One region of the Paenibacillus sp. YSY-4.3 genome, then DNA from elsewhere that is predicted to be linked to it. Evidence: a T-box and tRNA genes for the amino acid it is inferred to sense, from the RefSeq annotation. Region 1 holds a T-box; the other holds one or more tRNA genes.

What was found. The T-box of region 1 lies ahead of leuS (leucine--tRNA ligase). A T-box ahead of a tRNA ligase gene usually reads a tRNA of that ligase, here a tRNA-Leu.
Region 2: it has a tRNA-Leu gene. The T-box ahead of leuS (leucine--tRNA ligase) is inferred to sense a tRNA for this amino acid. The anticodon was not compared.

What each region holds. Positions count from the first base shown of each region.
Region 1 is NZ_BAABMC010000003.1:719,874-729,887, forward strand. Features, by position in the region: gene leuS (leucine--tRNA ligase) at 1-1,108, opposite strand, end outside; T-box leader at 1,207-1,464, opposite strand; gene ACYUJT_RS14130 (ABC transporter permease) at 1,530-2,333, opposite strand; gene ACYUJT_RS14135 (ABC transporter permease) at 2,341-3,138, opposite strand; gene ACYUJT_RS14140 (ABC transporter ATP-binding protein) at 3,139-4,188, opposite strand; gene kduI (5-dehydro-4-deoxy-D-glucuronate isomerase) at 4,463-5,296, shown strand; gene ACYUJT_RS14150 (DeoR/GlpR family DNA-binding transcription regulator) at 5,330-6,100, shown strand; gene kduD (2-dehydro-3-deoxy-D-gluconate 5-dehydrogenase KduD) at 6,124-6,876, shown strand; gene ACYUJT_RS14160 (helix-turn-helix domain-containing protein) at 6,960-7,799, opposite strand; gene ACYUJT_RS14165 (sugar phosphate isomerase/epimerase family protein) at 7,943-8,791, shown strand; gene ACYUJT_RS14170 (Gfo/Idh/MocA family protein) at 8,807-9,970, shown strand; gene ACYUJT_RS14175 (sugar phosphate isomerase/epimerase family protein) at 9,986-10,014, shown strand, end outside.
Region 2 is NZ_BAABMC010000005.1:13-10,026, reverse strand. Features, by position in the region: gene ACYUJT_RS16730 (hypothetical protein) at 1-178, opposite strand, end outside; gene mnhG (monovalent cation/H(+) antiporter subunit G) at 495-908, opposite strand; gene ACYUJT_RS16720 (Na(+)/H(+) antiporter subunit F1) at 892-1,185, opposite strand; gene ACYUJT_RS16715 (Na+/H+ antiporter subunit E) at 1,182-1,658, opposite strand; gene ACYUJT_RS16710 (Na+/H+ antiporter subunit D) at 1,664-3,145, opposite strand; gene ACYUJT_RS16705 (Na(+)/H(+) antiporter subunit C) at 3,138-3,476, opposite strand; gene ACYUJT_RS16700 (Na+/H+ antiporter subunit A) at 3,479-6,370, opposite strand; gene ACYUJT_RS16695 (hypothetical protein) at 6,641-6,856, shown strand; gene ACYUJT_RS16690 (hypothetical protein) at 6,952-7,302, shown strand; gene ACYUJT_RS16685 (cation:proton antiporter regulatory subunit) at 7,422-7,916, shown strand; partial or broken gene ACYUJT_RS16680 (aldo/keto reductase) at 8,061-8,889, opposite strand; tRNA gene ACYUJT_RS16675 (tRNA-Leu) at 9,057-9,138, opposite strand; tRNA gene ACYUJT_RS16670 (tRNA-Leu) at 9,164-9,249, opposite strand; tRNA gene ACYUJT_RS16665 (tRNA-Cys) at 9,260-9,333, opposite strand; tRNA gene ACYUJT_RS16660 (tRNA-Gly) at 9,345-9,419, opposite strand; tRNA gene ACYUJT_RS16655 (tRNA-Gln) at 9,426-9,501, opposite strand; tRNA gene ACYUJT_RS16650 (tRNA-His) at 9,525-9,600, opposite strand; tRNA gene ACYUJT_RS16645 (tRNA-Trp) at 9,630-9,703, opposite strand; tRNA gene ACYUJT_RS16640 (tRNA-Tyr) at 9,716-9,801, opposite strand; tRNA gene ACYUJT_RS16635 (tRNA-Thr) at 9,805-9,880, opposite strand; tRNA gene ACYUJT_RS16630 (tRNA-Phe) at 9,904-9,979, opposite strand.

The DNA.
Region 1 (10,014 bases):
CCTCTACGACCTCGATGATCGGCAGACCGAACTGCTTCGCAAATTCATAGTCCCGCTCGTCGTGTCCAGGAACGGCCATAATCGCGCCCGTCCCATAACCGGCCAGCACATAATCCGCAATCCAGATCGGCAGCTTCTCGCCGCTCACCGGATTGATCGCATAAGCTCCGGTAAAGACGCCGGTTTTCTCTTTCGCCAAATCCGTGCGCTCCAGATCGCTCTTGCGGGCAGCCTGCTCCCGGTAATCGGATATCGCTGCGCGCTGGGCTTCCGTCGTGATTTTCTCCACCAGCTCATGCTCTGGCGCAAGCACGGCGTAGCTGGCTCCAAACAAAGTATCCGGACGCGTCGTGAACACTGTCAGCGTCTCATCGCTTCCTTCGATCTGGAATACGACCTCCGCTCCTTCGGACTTGCCAATCCAGTTGCGCTGCATATCCTTGATGCTCTCCGACCAATCGAGCTCCTCCAGATCCTCCAGCAGGCGCTCAGCATATTCGGTAATCTTCAATACCCATTGGCGCATCGGCTTGCGGATAACTGGGTGTCCCCCGCGTTCGCTCTTGCCGTCGATAACCTCTTCGTTGGCAAGGACAGTTCCGAGAGCCGGACACCAGTTGACAGGCACCTCGGCTACATAAGCGAGGCCTTTATTGTAGAGCTGGATGAAAATCCATTGCGTCCATTTATAATATTCCGGATCCGTCGTACTGATCTCCCGATCCCAGTCATAGGAGAAGCCTAGCGACTTAATCTGGCGCCGGAAGTTATTGATGTTCTTAACCGTAATGTCGCGGGGATGCTCACCCGTATCGAGAGCATGCTGCTCCGCAGGCAGGCCGAATGCATCCCAGCCCATAGGATGAAGCACGTTAAATCCGCGCATCCGCTTATACCGCGAGACGATGTCCGTCGCCGTATATCCCTCCGGATGGCCTACGTGAAGACCTGCACCAGATGGATACGGGAACATATCCAGCGCATAAAATTTCGGTTTGCCCGGCTCCTCCCCGGTTTTGAATGTTTGCTGCTCATCCCAGTATGCCTGCCATTTCGGCTCAATCGCCTGGGCACGGTATACATCGTGAGATTGATTGTTATTGCTCATGATCATAAACTCCCTTCAGTGGATAAACACGTCGATCGACGTATTTCTAAGTAAACTGGCCACCAAAAGAAAAACCTCCCGACCCATAGCGTATCATCGCTAGGGACGAGAGGAGTATTCCCGTGGTACCACCCTAGTTAGCTTCCGGCATGCTTTGCCATCCGCTCCCTTTGCACCCTTAACGCGGGCAAGACGATGATGTTTCCGAGACAGTATACGCAGCCAAACGCAAACGCAAAGTCCCATTGCATCATAACTCCAAGGCGAGTTCATTTGCATTCTCCAACCGGCTTGCACCATGCACCGGCTCTCTGGGTGGCAGAATCCAAACTATTATTCCTCTTCAAAGTTCCTATTTATCCATTTTTAATTACCAACCATTATATAAAACTGCGTCCGCATCGTCAATGGGAACGGATCGTTAATTTCCAGCGCTCTCATACCTCCGCAAGCCGATGCGCAGTAGGAGCAGGGCAAATCCCCAGCAGTACAAGGCTACAAGCGGGCTGAACCAGCCCAGGTAGCTCCAGGATGCTTTGCCGAACAGCGCAGCAGCCGGAACAAAACTAACGAACGCAAAAGGAACGACGATGGAAATAAAAAGCTGCAATCCCTGCGAGAAAATGGTCATCGGATATTTCGCGAATTCGCTTAAATTATGAATCATAATCGGAAACGCATTGCCGCTGTTGCGAATCCAGAAGGCCGAGCAGTTAGCAGCCAGGTTAATCGCTACCCGGATGATCATTGCTGACCCAAGCAGGACGACAGCCATCCCAACCGTGGTCAGGCTCCAGGCTATTTCGATATGCGATAGGGCCAGCACCATAATCGTTCCGCCAATTACGATATTGCCCAAGCCGTTCATGCCGATTCCCGTGCAGAAAATTTGCAGCGCTATCGGCATCGGGCGCACCAAATAATGGTCCAGTTCGCCCATATTGACCAGCCGCAGCATGCGCCACGTCCCTTCAAAGAATAAGGAGCCTATGCCTTCTGAGACATAAACCACGGCATACATGAAGGCCACCTCCCAAAATTGCCAGCCCTGAATGTCCGGAATCCGTGAGAAAACAACCCACAAAAACAAGAACCCGGTAATCTGGGTCATGGCGGCGGCACCGATCATGATATAGAAGTCCGCGGAATATTCCATCATGGCCTTCAACTGCTGACTGAATAATCTCCAATATAAAAATACGATTCTTCGCGGTGATCTGTTCATTCTATATCTAGCCCCCATGAATCGTTATTTGCCGTACGGCCCACGACCACATCCATCTGCCAAGCAGCCATAGAACCGCGACCCACACCCATTGAATCGCAATTAGCCGCAGCGACTCTGCGGTTCCCGCCATGCCAAGACCGATCGTTACCGGCGTATTTACGATGCCCTGGAACGGAAGCAGCATCGCCACAGACTGTAACCAGGCAGGAAAAAAAGCCAGCGGCACCAAAGCGCCCGACAGTAGATTGGTGATCGCCATTCTCATCCAAATGATTCCGAACCCGCTCGTCGTCCAGAAGCACAGCAGCGCCGTAACATAGACGACGCCGAATTTAACCAGGATCGATGACAGCAAGCTGATAAGGAACAGCGCACTCGTCAAGCCGCCGTGCAGAAAAGAAGCTCCCACTGTAAATATGGCCATCACGCTGACCAGCACAATGCTTAACATGCCCTCCAGCACGCAGGAGCCCAGCGACTCCGCAAGCCGGGCCTTCTGAAAATGCAGTGGCCGCAGCAAATCCATTATGACGCTCCCATCCAGAATCTTATTCGTTATTCCTGATTCCGAATAATACGACAGCATCGAATTAACAAAGAAGGTAATCAACAAGTAGGCTTGCATCATAGGCCAGGTGAATCCGGATAACTCTGATCGGCCGTCATAAACCGCCTGCCAAAGGCAGTACATCGCGACGAGTCCGATGAAATTGGCGGCGAAATTCAGCATGAATGAGAGTCTATATGCCAGCGTGTTCTGCATAGAGCAAAGCGCAAGGGAGCAATATTTTTTTATGCCCATTCAAGCCGTCCCCCTAATTGCCCCGGATAATGCGGACGCATCCATCTTCCCCTCATAGACGCTGCGGATAATGTACTCGAGGCTGGGCTCGTCGATCCGGAAATCGATAACCTCCCCATGGTTCATCATGCGTTTTACAATCTCACTGGCCGTGCACTTGAACCGGTCAAAGCGAATTGAAAGCTCGAGCGCATCCTTCAATTCTTCTTCGGCTGCTTCTATAGAAACTTCGGGCATGTCCACGAATAAAGAAGCTGCCTCGGCAATCGGTGAACTCAGCGCCATATGTATAGTCCTATCCCTGGCGAACATGTCTTTGACTTTCTGCATCGCCCCGTCATAAATGATCCGCCCATGGTCAATGATGACCAATCGGTCGCATAAATCCTCGATATCCCCTAAATCATGCGTAGTCAGCAGCATCGTCGTCCCTTTAGTCCGGTTCATTTCCTTAATAAAGTCGCGAATTCTTTGCTTGACCGCAATGTCCAAGCCGATCGTAGGTTCATCCAAATAAACGATTTTGGGGTTATGCAGCAAAGCAGCCGCCAAGTCGGCCCGCATTCGTTGGCCCAGCGAGAGCTTGCGGGCGGATAGATGGATAAAGGCATCCATTTCAAGTATTTCTGTAAACGCATCCAAATTCCGTTTGAATGTATCTGCGGGAACCTGATAAATATCCTTCAGCAGTGCAAGGGATTCCCGAACCGGAATATCCCACCAAAGCTGTGTGCGCTGCCCGAATACCGCCCCGATTTGTCCCGCATTCTCCATTCTTTGTTTATAGGGAATCAAGCCGTTTACCCGAATTTCTCCTCCCGTTGGAACAAGGACGCCACTGAGCATTTTTATCGTCGTCGATTTGCCTGCCCCATTGGGCCCGACATAAGCAACCGTCTCTCCTTCCTCGATCGTCAGATCAATGCCTTCTACTGCATATTTATTCTTATAGCGCGGATAAAAAAGATGCTTTACCGCTCCGGCAAGACCTGGATCTTTAATAGCCTGCCGGAATACCTTTTGAAGACCTTTCACTTCGATTAAACTCAAAAGCTCACTCCCTCTCCGCCGATGAACCGCCTTTATGGAACGCTCTTCATCTCGAATTAACTCATATCACCATAATCCAAAATGCTTTTTTTTCCAACCCTAATATTTTTATGTTTTTTACCCTATATTTTTGATATTTATTTCATACCTCCGCAGACACTTCACTTCCGATCGGAGCAATCATTAAACGCTTGCAAAATAAACGCAAACGGATTAATATGAACCTATATGAACGTTTTAAACCTAAACGAACGAAAAGAGGAGGCTTTTTATCATGGAAAGACGTTACGCATCTCACCCTAATGAAGTGAAACAATTCGACACGGATCGGCTTCGTCAGGAATTCCATATCCCTACCCTGTTTACGCCCAACAAGCTGGAGCTTGTCCTGACTCATGAGGACCGCCTGATTATCGGCGGGGCTGCCCCCGTGAAAGAAGACGTTAAGCTGGAAACCGATCTGAAGCAGCTTGGCGTATCCTTCTTCCTGGAGCGCCGCGAGCTTGGAGCGATCAACGTTGGCGGACCTGGAACGATCATCGTCGACGGCACAGAATATGATCTGAACACGAAAGATTGCCTGTATATCGGAATGGGCTCGAAAGAGGTTGTTTTCCGCAGCAAAGACGCAGCCAAGCCAGCCAAATTCTATCTGAATTCGGCACCTGCCCACAAAGAGTACCCAATTGCTAAGACGACGCTGGGCGAGGCGGATTCCAGCGAGCTTGGTTCGATTCAGAACTCCAACGACCGCACGATCCACCGCTTCATCCATGCTGATGGAATCCAAAGCTCCCAGCTCGTCATGGGCATGACGCAGCTGAAAACAGGCAACATGTGGAATACAATGCCTGCGCACGTGCACCCGCGCCGCATGGAAGCTTATATGTACTTTGATCTTCCTGAAGATGCGGTCGTCATCCACCTGATGGGAGAACCTACGGAAACTCGCCACATCGTCATGCGGAACGAACAAGCGGTCATCTCCCCAAGCTGGTCGATCCATAGCGGCGTAGGAACAAGCAATTACACATTTATCTGGGGCATGGCCGGCGACAACAAAATCTATAGCGATATGGACGCCGTAGCCATGAAGGATTTAAGATAGAGAGATAACTATTTACGGAAGAGTTGAGATGGTATGAGTCCGATTAGACGGCATGAGAGAATCATGGAAGTTCTGCTGACGAACAAAGAGGTTACGGTTGCGGAGTTGAGCGACAAGCTGGGCGTGACTGGCAAGACAATTCGCGAGGATTTGACCCGGCTCGAGGAGCAGGGCTTAATCGTCCGCGTTCACGGCGGCGCCATTCTGGCGCAAAGCGATCAATTCGGTATTCTTCCTTCCAAGGAACCGCTCGCGAAGCATGGGGATGAGAAGGCCGATATCGCCCATAGAGCCTTGCAGCATATCGAACCTAACGACATCATCGCGCTGGACGGGGGGAGCACGACGCTTGAAATTGCCCGCCGTCTTAGCAACGAACCGCTGACCGTCATTACTAACGATGTTTATATCATCAGTGAACTGGCCGCAAAGGACAACATACGTCTCGTCGTTCCCGGCGGCTACCGGGTTCGCAACATGCTGGCCGGGCCGGAAGCTACTTCATATATTCAGCAATTGAACATTCAAAAAGCCTTTATTTCGGCGACAGGCATTCACCCCGAGCATGGATTATCCATTTACACCGGAGACCTGATCGGCTTCAAACGGGCTTTGATCGAGACCGCCCGCGAAGTCATCGCCGTCATTAACCATCATAAATTCGGGCAAACCGCACTGCGGACGTTCGCCTCCCTCAGCGAGCTGACCTGCATCATTACCGACAGCGGACTTCCAGACGAGGTTGCCCGGCAGTACAGCAGCGCAGGAGTAACGATTGAGTGCGGAAACGATAAGAACCTCTAATATGATTAAGGAGAGTCCAACCCATGAAATTGTTCGATTTAACAGGCAAAACGGCTCTGGTAACAGGTACTACCGGCGGATTGGGACAAGGTATCGCCATTGGGCTTGCTGAAGCTGGAGCGGATGTCGTCTGCGTATCCCTTGGCCCCAGCGAAGAGACCGTGAAGCAAATTAAGGGCCTTGGAAGAAAAGCGACGGTCGTTCAAGTCGATCTGAGCGATCACAGCAAATTGGAAGCCACCTTTAACGAGGCGCTCAAGCTGACGGGCCAGATTGATATCCTGGTGAACAATGCCGGTATTATACGCCGTACGCCGGCTAAGGATCATAGCGAGAAGGATTGGTCCGATGTCCTCGACCTGAACCTGAATACGGTATTCCTGTTGTCCCAGCTCGCAGGGCGCCATATGCTGGAGAGAGGCAGCGGCAAAATCATCAACATCTGCTCGATGCTCTCCTATCAAGGCGGCATCAACGTTCCGGGGTATACGGCCAGCAAGCATGCCGTTGCCGGTCTGACCAAAGCCTTTGCCAACGAATGGGCAAGCGGCGGCGTGCAAGTTAACGGCATCGCTCCAGGCTACATGGTTACGGATAATACCGCGCAAATTCGCGCGGACGAGAACCGCTACGCTTCGATTACGGACCGGATTCCGGCCGGACGCTGGGGTACACCGGAAGACCTTAAAGGTCCGGCGGTATTCCTCGCCTCCTCGGCATCTGATTATTTGAACGGCCATGTCCTCTGCGCCGACGGAGGCTGGATGGCCAGGTAATTCATTGATTGATCTTCTCCCAGTGTTCATATTTAAGCCTAAATCTTCATCGCCGGTTCGGCGGATGCAGAATTAGGCTTTTTTTATTGCTCCGCCTTCCCGCTTCTCGGCGTCCCTCCGGTCAGCTTGCGGTAAGCCTTGAAGAAGCTGGAGTATCCGTTAAAACCGGACATAAAGCAAGCCTGGGTCGGCGTAAAGCCCTGCGTCATCAGCCGGTCGGCCAAATGAATTCTTTTATAGGTGATATATTGGTTGATCGTAAATCCTGTTGCCTCTTTGAAGATGCGGCATAAGTGATATTTCGTCACGAAAAATTGCTCCGACAGTTGATCGAGCGTCAACTGCTCCTCCAAATTCGCATTAATATATTCGAGCACCGCGCCGATTTTGCCGTCCCCCTGCTTGCTGCTGCTTGGCAAATCCGCTTGGGCCAAATCATTGATCGCCGCTAGAATTTGCACGATGACGCATTTTGCCACGATTTCATGCTCAGCGCTCCTCTGCTTCAGCGCCCGCTGCAGCTTATCGAATAATTCCAGCAGACCGCTTGCCCTTACAACCTCCGCGCTGAATTGATTATCCTGACCGAGCTTGCGGAATTTGATCGTACGAAAGAAATCAACGCCGCTAGCCATAAAGGGGGGCAGGAAATTGGCATCCAATGTTAACACCATCCGTTCATACGGCAGATGTTCCGCAATATTCACGACATGGAGCTCGTTCGAATTCATGATTAATATGGAATACGGCTCCAGCTCATATTTGCTGCCTTCAATCGTGAAGCTGCCCGCGCCGCTGATAAACATAAAAATTTCGAAGCCCTTCTCATAATGCAGCTTATGATCCAGCGGATTCGGCTGCTCATCCCTGATATGGTGATAGCGAAATGAACCGTCTGCAGCCTCATAGTGCAAATTCCGCATGGGAGTTCCTGCCATCAACATGAACATCACCTCTTCACAAACATACAGCAAGATTTGCATAGTTTCAAACAATTATAAGAAGGAACCTTGAAAATATTAATGATAAATTCAAGAAGTAATATCAATTCGAAGAGGTGATTCGGATGGCCAAGTTTCAAATTTCAGGCTTTGCCGATGAAATCGATGCTGATTTTAAGACCCAATTAAAGGGATTAAATGCACTTGACATCGATTACATCGAAATCAGAGGAGTTAACGGGAAGAACATTTCCGTCCTGTCGCGCGAGGAAATCGCAGAAGTCAAAAGCGCGCTTCATCATTACGGCGTCCAAGTCTCCTCCATCGGCTCGCCTATCGGTAAAATTAACATCTTAGACGACTTTAGCGTCCATTTGGATATGGCCAAAAGGATTTTTGAAACCGCTCACACCTTGAACAGCCCATATGTACGCATTTTTAGCTTCTATATGCCCAAGAACAGCGATCCTTTCGCATACCGGGACGAGGTCATCGAGCGAATCGGCGGCATTCTGGAGGCAGCGGAAGGCAGCGGATTAACGATCTTGCATGAAAATGAAAAAGATATTTACGGTGACATACCGGAACGCTGCCTGGATCTGATGGAATCCTGCGGTGTCCCCCATTTCGCCAGCGCCTTCGATCCGGCCAACTTTGTTCAATGCGGATGCGAGGTTTACCCGGCAGCATTCGAACTGCTCAAGCCGCATATCCAATATGTGCATATCAAGGACGCTATGGAGGATGGAAGCAATGTCCCGGCAGGTATGGGGGCCGGGCGGATCGATGAAGTGCTGAGAACACTAAAGGCTGATGGGTTTGAAGGCTTTTTATCGCTGGAGCCGCATTTGGGCAGCTTCGAGGGCTTGGCCGCACTAGAGCATGCTCCCCTAGCCAATACGCTTGAAGCAAGCGGGCTGCACACTTTTAGATTAGCGCATTCATCCTTGTTATCGATTCTAAGCAAAATTTAAAGGAGGAATCACATCATGGATCATGTACGCCTAGGAATCATCGGCATCGGCAATATGGGTATGTCCCACAGCTTGCGGATTCATATGGAACATAAGGTGCCCGGTTTGACGCTTGGAGCGGTATGCGATATTAGCGACAGCCGGAGGGCATGGGCGCGGGATAGCCTGCCGGGAGTTGCCGTATTTGAAAATGCGATAGAAATGTACGATAGCGGTCTGATCGATGCTGTATTAATCGCCGTCCCCCACTACCATCATCCTTCCTTGGCGATCGAGGCCTTTGCCCGCGGCTTGCATGTGCTTAATGAGAAGCCGGCCGGCGTGTACACGAAGCAGGTGCTGGAGATGAACGCTGCCGCGAAGCAGTCCGGCAAAATTTTCGCCATCATGTACAACCAACGGACAAATCCCGTGTACCAGAAAGTGCGGGAGCTTGTGCACAGCGGCGAATTGGGCGCCCTTAAGCGAGTAATATGGATCATCACGGACTGGTATCGTCCGCAGGCTTACCACGATTCCGGCTCCTGGCGTTCCACCTGGGAGGGCGAAGGCGGCGGCACGCTCATCAATCAGAACCCGCATAATCTGGATCTGCTCCAATGGATGCTCGGCATGCCCAGCCGAATTCGTTCCTTCTGCAGCTTCGGTAAATATTACGATATCGAGGTGGAGGACGACGTAACCGCTTATTTGGAATACCCGAATGGAGCTACGGGCGTATATATCACGTCAACTGGCGAAGCCCCCGGCACGAACCGGCTGGAAATCTCCGGGGATATGGGCAAAATTGTCGTGGAGAACAATCGCATCACGTTTGACCGGAACCGGGTTTCGGAACGCGAACATAATCGGATCAATACCGACCCTTTCAGGAAGCCGGAGTGCTGGCGCTGCGAAATTCCCGTTTCGGCGGACGGCGGGGAGCAGCACATCGGGATTATGAAAAACTTTACAAAAGCCATCTTGCATGGCGAGAAGCTGCTCGCCCCTGGAGAAGAAGGAATTCATGGCCTGCTTATCTCTAACGCGATCCACTATTCAACCTGGACGGATGACTGGGCAGAGCTTGACCACTTCGATCACGATCATTTCTATGAGCTGCTGCAGGAGAAGATAAACAGTTCCACGATAAAGAAGAATGTCGTCCAACAAGTCGTTGACGTATCGGGATCACATTAAAGGGAGGTTACGCGAATGGCGAAAATTTTAGGCGCACAACTGTA
Region 2 (10,014 bases), on a different contig from region 1:
CGATCCATCCAAAAAAAGCGTTGCCCCGGCGAATACCGTAGTAACCAAGACCGATCAATGCTACTGCGAACAACAATCCGAATAGACTGCCCAGCAGCGGGGTAAGCTTGCCCAGCAGGATCAATCCCCCCAGGACAATAAGTACAATTGCAAAACCGCTTGATCGATTTGTTCTCATTTATTAGTCACCGCCTTTCGTAAGTATCAACCTTATGTCCTTATTGTAGGTGGAAAAGCGTTTATTCAAAACGGACTGTGGACGGTTTTTCATCCTAGACCTAAGTCGAGGTGGGCTTAAGACCCTGGATCCCTGGTTTTCCGCCTTCTGGATAAATGTCAACAGCCTGCCTGGGGACCAGGGCAGGCTGCACATCTTTATTCCTGTTGAAGTTGCTATTACCCGATTCGTGCTTTTCCTGCATTATTAATGCTTATTACAGTTGCTATACAGTTGCCATGCAGTTGCTATTGCCATCGTACTCTTTCTCTTGCTTTTACTGCTCTTCCTCTTCCTCTTCCTCTTGCTCCCCCTCGCTTTTCGGCTGCATTTGCCGTTCCCGCTGCTCCCGTCTTATGGCCTCGCTCAAATCGTCTCGGACGCTGCCCTTCCATAAAGGCACTCCAGTCCTGTGGGCAGCTCTGCCGTTCAAATGTCCGCCCACCGGCGCGGTAATGAAGACGAAGACGATGCCGAGCAGCAGCTTCGCGCTCACATGGTCCAGATAGAACAAGAAATATAAGAAGGCCCCGCTCAGTATGCATAACACGCCGAGCGTCGTGCTTTTCGTGGCCGCATGCGACCGCAAATATACATCGGGAAGCCGGACCAGCCCAAAAGCGCTTAACGCACTGACTACAGCCCCAAACAATACCAGCAAGCCGATCAGAAGCTCACCGATCATCATCATCACCTCGCTGCTCGATGACGACGCCGCGCTCAATGTACCTTGCGAAGGCCGTCGTTCCTATAAAAGAAAGAATGCCAATCAGGAGGATGACTTCAAAATATGCCCCCGTCCTCATCAGCATGCAGAGCACGGCTACCATAGCCAGCAGATTGATGCCGATCGTATCCAGCGACGTAATCCGGTCAGCCATAGAGGGCCCCTTCAATAACCGGTACAAGCAGCCCAGTATCGCAAGCGATATAATTACTAGCGCGGCAAACAACAACCCGTTCATCATCGCGTCACCTCCATGATTGCTTTTTCGAACGTGCTTCTGATTTCACTGCAGAGCTCATCGACATCGCCAAGATCCATCGCATGGATATACAAGATTGATCCATCTCTTGATACATCAAGCGTCAGGGTACCCGGCGTCAGGGTAATCAGGTTGGCCAAGATTGCGACTTCCCAATCGCTTTTCAGTTCAGTCGTATAAGCGAAGATACCCGGGCGAATATTCAGCTTCGGAGAGAGAACCTGCCCGATGACCACGAAACTGGACTTAAACAGTTCTCTAATAAATAGTACAAGCAGCTTGAGGATGGCCCACACCTTTCTCATATAGAAGCCCTGCGGCCAGAGGCGGCCAAACAAACCGATTAAGATTAATCCTATGGCATATCCCACGACCAGCCCGGAGACCGACCAATCATTGTTCAGGAACATCCAAATCACAGCGATCAGGAAGTTTAATAAAATTTGAAGCGCCATATCATCTACTCCTTCAGCACGGCATCAATATAAATTGCAGGGTTCGCCAGAACATTCCCGGCCTGGGAGGCATACGAGTATACCCACTCGGAGCCGATACCGATAACGAGGATAAGGACGAACAATGCGGCAGCTGCGGATAGCAGCCCTCTTAACCGGACAGGCTCCTGCACGGCAGCAGACTGCTCCCCGCTGCCATAGAAAGCTCCAATAAATAGCCGCATCAGCGAATAGAGCACGATCAGGCTGGACGCAAGCGCAATTCCCGTCCACAAATAATGCCCAGATGCAAACCCGCCCTGGATGATTAACAGCTTGCCCGTAAACCCGCTTAGCGGAGGCACGCCTACGAGCGCAAACGTTACGATAAAGAACATCCATCCAAGCAGCGGATAGCGCTTCATCAGGCCGCCCATTTGCCTTAAATCGCTAGTACCCGCAGCTTTGATGAGCATTCCGCCCAACAGGAACAGCAGCGCTTTGGCGATCATGTCATGAATTAGATAGAAGACGACGCCGTCCAAAGATTGCTTCGTTGCCGTAGCGATCCCGAAGGATATAAAACCAATCCCGATCACGACATTGTAGTTGATGATCCGGTGGATGTCCGAATAAGCAACCGCGCCGATCCCGCCTAGTATCATCGTTAGCACGGCCATCCAACCGATCAGCGAATGGGTAAGCTCCGGCTGATGATAGAATATAAGGCTGAAGGTGCGGGCAATCGCATAAATGCCCACCTTGGTCAGTAATGCGCCGAACAAAGCTTTAACAGCCGTCGGCGGAGCGCTATATGAGCCGGGAAGCCAGAAGAACAGGAACAGGCCCGCTTTTAGCGCAAATACGATGAGGAACAATACTGCAATAACATTGATTACCCCGCCCTGCCCTGCTTCGGCTATGCGAAGCGACAGATGCGCCATGTTCAGCGTCCCTGCAACGCCGTATAAATAAGCAATCGCAGCCACGAAGAAAGTAGAGGACACGATATTGATCAGTATATATTTTAGCGTCTCCCTCAGCTGCCGTTTCGTTCCCCCAAGCACGATCAATGCGTAGGAAGCGATCAGCATCACCTCGAAGCAGACGAACAGGTTGAACAAATCTCCCGTCAGAAACGAACCGTTCACGCCTACGATCAGAAACTGAAAAAACGGGTGGAAATAATGCCGCTCCCGATCCCTGCCGATGCTGCCGAAGGCGTAGAACAAGCAAGCCGTGCTGAGTACCGTTGTCGTCAGGACAAGCAGCGCGGCCAGCATATCCGCAGTGAACACGATCCCGTACGGGGGAGCCCAGCCTCCCATATGCAAAGTTTGAATGCCGTTCAAACGGACCTCCCGGACGATAAGAACCGCTGCACTGACGTTCAGCAGCGCCCCTGTAGCATTGATCCACCTTTGCAGCGTTACCCGGTTATGCACAAAAATAAGAGCAACCGCAGTCAGCAGAGGAATTATAAGTGGAAATACGAGCAAATTATTCACCTTCATCCCCCCTTAGCTGCTCCATATCATCCGTCTTCAATTTTTGATATGACTTGTAGGCAAGCACGAAGAAGAAGGATGTTACTCCGAAGCTGATTACGATTGATGTTAATATGAGTGCCGCTGGTACCGGGTCCGTATAAGCAGAAGCGTGCTCGCCGAGCAGCGGAGGCGCACCCTTTTTCAGGCGAGCCATGGTCAGCAGCAGCAAATGCACTGCATGCGTTAGCAGCGACGTTCCAAGTATGATGCGAAGCAGGCTTCTGGAAAGGATCAGATATACCCCGATCATGAACAGAATGCCGACGGCGATAGACATCATTAATTCCATGATTACCGATCCCTCCCAATCTCAAGAATTATCGTCATCGTAACTCCAACGACCGTCAAATACACGCCCAGGTCAAAAATAACCGCCGTAGCCAGCTCTACCTCGCCCAAGATCGGCAAATTCGCATGCCCGAAGGCATGGCTGAGGAACGGCACTCCGAACCAAAGTGAACCAAGCCCCGTTAAAAAGGCAATGAGCAAGCCGGTAGCCATGATCTTCCGGAAATTAAGCGGAACGATGCTGCGCATAACCTCTAGTCCATAGGCGATTGCGAGCAGCACAAGCGCAGCCGAAGTCATCAGTCCGCCGATGAACCCGCCTCCCGGGTTATTGTGGCCGGCAAAAAATAAATACAGGGAGAAGGTCAGGATGATGAACATGGCCACCCTCGAGGTCATCCGCAGAATGACATCATTGCTTCTTAGCGGCATAATCTTGCCTCTCGCTTGTTGTTCCTTAAAGCTAGTGCGCGGAGCGAGCGGCTCCTGGCCCTCGTTTAAATTCAAGCGGATCATCGCATAGATGCCAAGCGAGGCAATGCCGAGCACCACGATTTCCAGCATCGTATCGAAGCCGCGGAAGTCCACCAGGATGACGTTGACGACATTTTTTCCGCCAGCCAGCGTGTAGCTTGCCTCCAGGAAAAACTTCGATATCGACTCAAAGGGGTGGTTATTCCCCTCGCTTAAAGCACTGAGCGCAATTAGAGTAACCATCACGCCTACACCCAGGGAAATCAGAAAATTCGTCAGCTTGAATCTTCGAACAGACAGCTCCTTCTTAAGCTTCGGCAAATGATAAAAGCAGAGCAGGAATAGCGTGACCGATACCGTCTCCACGATGAGCTGGGTGAGCGCAAGATCCGGTGCTCGGAAGATGACGAAGAACAAAGTAACCATATAGCCAACGGCCCCCGTCAAAATGATTGCCAGCAAGCGTGAATTGACGAATGGCACCGCGATCGCGGCTATAATAAGCGCAAGCAAAATAGCCGCCTCATAAACCGTAACCGGGGCATAACTGCTGCTATCCAGACTGAAGCCGTCAAATGCAAACATAATGGCCCCAAGCATAAGTACGAAAAATGTAAAAATATAAATCAAGTAATGCCGTACCGAACCCGTCATATATTTATTCGTCAGCCACTGCGACGATCGCTCCATGGTCCTTAATCCCGTATCGTACACGCCGTTAAGTGAAAAGCGGGCAAACCAAGGACTGTTCAATGCTTTAACCTTAGGCTGCAGCGCGAATACCAAAATGCCCACAGCAATGACGCCCAGCGTCATAAATACCTCCAGTGTCCAGCCATGCCAGAACTGAATGGATACGAGGAATTTCTCCCCTGGGGCGAGCAAGCCCGGCAGGATCGCAGCCATTGCCGGCTCGATTAACGAGTACGACAGCAGGCCTGGAAACACCCCGAACACAAGCGCGAGGGCGGCCAAGACCACTGGCGGTATGAGCATGCCGACCGGAGCCTCATGCGGCTGCTTTTTCAACTGCTCCGGCTTGAACTTTCCTGCAAATGTCCTAAACAGCAGCACCATGCTGTAAGCAAAGGTAAAGACGCTGGCAATCCAAGCAATCAACGGAAACAGACTACTCCAGGTATTCATGCTCCATATACCCATTTCGCGCGTATTCAGGACCGCTGTAAAGAACATTTCTTTACTGAGGAATCCCCCGAATGGCGGTATCCCAGCCATCGATAATGTACCGATGACAGCAACCGAGAACGTGACGGGCATAAGTTGCATTAACCCACCCAGCTTGCGGATGTCCCTCGTTCCCGTCTCATGATCCACGATTCCTACGACCATGAATAACGCTCCCTTAAATACGGCGTGATTCATCAAATGGAAAATGGCGGCCATAGTCGCCTTGGAATAGTACAAGGATTGCTGGATGTCTGGATAATAACCCGAAGCAGAGCCAAGCCCAAGCAGAGCCATGATCAATCCTAGCTGGCTAATGGTGGAAAAGGCGAGCATCGCTTTCAAGTCCGTTTGCTTGATCGCCTTGAACGAACCAAAAATCAGCGTGATTAGCCCTACGCCAGATACAAGCCAGAACCAGGCCGCTTGTCCGGAAAATACAGGTGTAAATCTTGCCACGAGGTATAACCCGGCCTTGACCATCGTTGCGGAGTGCAAATAAGCGCTCACTGGCGTCGGTGCCTCCATGGCATCCGGCAGCCAGATATGAAACGGGAACTGGGCGGACTTTGTAAATGCTCCGAGCAGCACCAGCAGCAGTGCAGGAAGCATCAGCGGATGGCCGATGATCATATCTGTGCTCTGAATGATTTCTCTCACCGAGAACGTGCCCGTCATCATATAGATCAGCACGAAGCCAGCTAGCATCGCCAGACCACCGAACACTGTGATGAGCATGGATTTGAACGCACCGTATCTTGAACGCTCCCGGTAATGCCAGAAAGCGATCAGCAAAAAAGAAGAGATGCTCGTCAGTTCCCAGAAACCGTAAAGAACAATCAGATTGTCCGATAGAACAACGCCCAGCATTGCCCCCATGAATAGGAGCAGGAATACGTAGAAACGGTGTACGGCCTCTTTTTCCTTATCCATATAAAAAATAGAATAGAGTACGACCAGCGTTCCGATCCCCGAAATGAGCAAAGTGAATAACATAGACAATCCGTCAAGCAGTACGGTAAATTCGATACCCAACGAAGGTATCCACGGGATCGTGGCTACGAACCCGTTACCCGATTGAACGAACGGAACTTGTCTCAGAAAATAAATAAAGAGAGCGGCAGGCCCCAAGAGAACAGCCCAGCCCGGATGCGGCTTTCCCGGAAGCTTTTTCAGCAGCGGTACACCTGCAGCCAGCAGTAATGGTAATATGATTGCTGCGTGCAACGTAGACAACAGTTTTCCTCCTTCATCGCGGTATAACCCGTGTCTCATCAGCTTTGCCATATTCACATCGGAACATAAATAGCGTATAGCTGAAAAAACACAAAAAGAGCCCGCATTTGGCAGGCTCCTCCGATAAATAAATATGTGGTTGAAGTTACAAATTATATGAGGCACATCCAAAAGTATATCCTTTTTTTGAGTGGTTGTAAACCCGATTCCAACTGTATATATATAGCTCATTAAGGAAATCACTTTCTATAGTGAAGGAGAGTGATTTCCATGCCGGTCCGCCAAATCCTTGTCTGTTCGTCCATATTTCTCGTGATTATGTGCGGCGCTGTGTTTCATGCCCGTCATCTGTCGCTGCTCATGTCCTTAGAGCAATCGCACTTGTATTTACAGCAATTGAATATCGGATTAAGAAACCCAACTGCATTTCAGCCCCGGGAATACATCCGGATCGCACCGTTCTCCCACTCGGAAAGATTTCCTTGAAAATGGGCGAATAATTTATCATCATTCTTTTGAGATACTGAGGATTGTATGCTATCCTTAAGGTTAGCAGCTATTTTAGAGAGGGGATAGGCATCATGATACATATTCGGCGAACGATGGTATGGTTTACTGCCTCTGTTTTTGCGCTATTCATGATTTTCTTTATTCCTCATCCTGCTCTAAATTCAGGACATGTCGTTAGTTTGGAACAGTCGGCCGTTGCAGCTGACGAGCCCCTTCGCAAGTCGGAGAACAAGGCAGCCCATTTGCCGCTGACACATGCCAAGATTAGCAACGATCAATCCCCGTTTTACCTGTTAATCATCCCCGCTGCAGCCAGTGGTTTGCTTGCTTTGGCAGGGATCTATTTCCGTCCTTTCTTCTATCAACTCATGAAGCGAATCCTTCTGTTACCCATCAAATTTACTAGCATTTATGCAGCTTGATTAACATGTAAATGATAGATAACAAAGAATTATCGCCCATGTTCGTGAAGGAAAGATCGGCGGTTGTATTAAACACAACTTATACAAATAACATCTCTTATATTGGAGGTCGGAAGCTAATGAATCTTAAAGAAACCGAATTGCCGGGCATCGGCAAGAAATTCGAAGTCGAAACTCGCAGCGGCGAGAAATTGGCCATTACTATCCATGATGACGGTCGTCGTGAAGTTTATCACTATGAAGCTGATAACCCTGACGACAGCATCTCCAAAATATCTCTAACCGATGAGGAAGCTCGGTATGTCTCCGCGATTATTGGGGGAGTCACTTACAAGCCGACTCCTTTGGAGAATATCGAAGTCGCGTTAGGCGATCTCATTATCGAATGGTACAAACTTGAACCTCATTACAAAGCGATCGGCAAGACGATCGGTGAGCTGCGCGTACGTCAGCGCTCCAGTGCCACGATTATTGCCGTCGTTGAGAGCAATCATTCCAAACACATTAACCCAGGACCGGATCTGCTTCTTACAGCGGGCGCATTGGTTGTCGTAATCGGCGAGCGCCTGCATCAGCAGCAAATTCGTCAGATTTTGCTGAATGGAAGTGCTTAGTATTTTCGTTCAAACATCATACAAAGTCTGCAACAGAAGCTTCATGCCTCTTTGACGACATAAAGAAGCGCCCTAAGTCTCGAATGAACTTAGAGCGCTTCTTTTTTATTATTACTGGCATTCTAAATACGGACAAAGCTAAAACTAGAAGTCGAAGTTATCCGGATCAGGACCGACGCGCTGATTTTGGTTCAAGCTATCAATTTGCTTCATTTCATCTGCAGTCAACTCGAAGTCGAACACATTGGCATTTTCAACAATCCGCTCCGCATTGGATGACTTTGGAATGGTTACAATTTCATGCTGGATATCCCAACGAATAATGACCTGTGCCGTCGACTTGCCGTATTTTACCCCGATCGCTTTCAACACTTCGTTATCCAGCAGCTTGCCTTGAGCAAGAGGCGACCAGGCTTCGATTTGGATTCCTTGCGCTTTGCAGTATTCTCTCAGCTCAACTTGGCTAAGCAGCGGATGCAGCTCCACCTGATTGACTACCGGTCTTACCTCCGCGTCTGCCAGCAGGTCTTCCAAATGATGAATCTGGAAGTTAGAAACGCCAATAGAGCGGACACGCCCATCTTTATGTAATTTCTCAAGCGCCTTCCATGTTTCTTTATATTTGCCTTTAACCGGCCAATGAATTAAATAGAGATCCAGATAATCCAGGCCAAGCTTGCCCATGCTTGTATCAAAAGCCTTCAGCGTACTATCATAGCCTTGATCGGAGTTCCAGACCTTCGTAGTAATAAACAATTCTTCGCGGGGATTGCTGGAAGCCTTAATGGCTTGGCCTACCCCTTCTTCATTCTGGTATAACGAAGCTGTGTCAATACTTCTATAACCGTTACGGATAGCGGCTTCTATAGAATCGGTGACCTCCTGCCCATCACTCATCTTAAAGACACCGAGGCCCAGCCCACGGCATTTGCTTTCCATTCGACAAGGTAACCGTAGATTGAATATGATTCATCTCGTATTACGCCTCCTTTAATTACGATAACTTACTCATCGTTTCCCTAATCAAAATTTACCTTACGGTGCTCAAAGTCAAATTTCAATTCTCCAAATATTAGCCATAAGAAAAAAGGTATATGAAATTGCTTCTGGAAGCAATTTCATATACCTTCTTATCAATAATACCGATGGCCGGACTCGAACCGGCAAGCCTCTCGGCACCGCATTTTGAGTGCGGCGTGTCTGCCAATTCCACCACATCGGCATACTAAAATTCATCTCTTAACAAGTGCGGAAGACCAGACTTGAACTGGTACGATAGTCACCTACCGCAGGATTTTAAGTCCTGTGCGTCTGCCGATTCCGCCACTCCCGCAGGGAAATAATGGAGGCGCCACCCAGACTCGAACTGGGGATAAAGCTTTTGCAGAGCTGTGCCTTACCACTTGGCTATGGCGCCAGATAAAAAAATGGAGCGGACGACGGGAATCGAACCCGCGACCCTCGCCTTGGCAAGGCGATGCTCTACCGCTGAGCCACGTCCGCAACATATGGCTGGGGATATAGGATTCGAACCTATGGAATGACGGAGTCAAAGTCCGTTGCCTTACCGCTTGGCTAATCCCCAATATATGATTTTTAAGATAAAAATGGGGCGATCGATGGGACTTGAACCCACGAATGCCGGAGCCACAATCCGGTGCGTTAACCCCTTCGCCACGACCGCCATAATTAAAAAGTATTCTATTGTTTTACTGGCAGGGGCAGCAGGAATTGAACCCACACTAACGGTTTTGGAGACCGCTGTTCTACCTTTAAACTATGCCCCTATGTGGTAAAACTGGTGGAGGCTGATGGATTCGAACCACCGAACTCGTACGAGAACAGATTTACAGTCTGCTGCGTTTGGCCACTTCGCTAAGCCTCCATGTGGTGCCGGCGAGAGGACTTGAACCCCCAACCTACTGATTACAAGTCAGTTGCTCTACCAATTGAGCTACACCGGCGTTTTCAATTATCAAGTAAATCATGGTGGCTCGGGACGGAATCGAACCGCCGACACGAGGATTTTCAGTCCTCTGCTCTACCGACTGAGCTACCGAGCCTCGCTTGCGAACCCTTAATGGATTCACACCTCTTA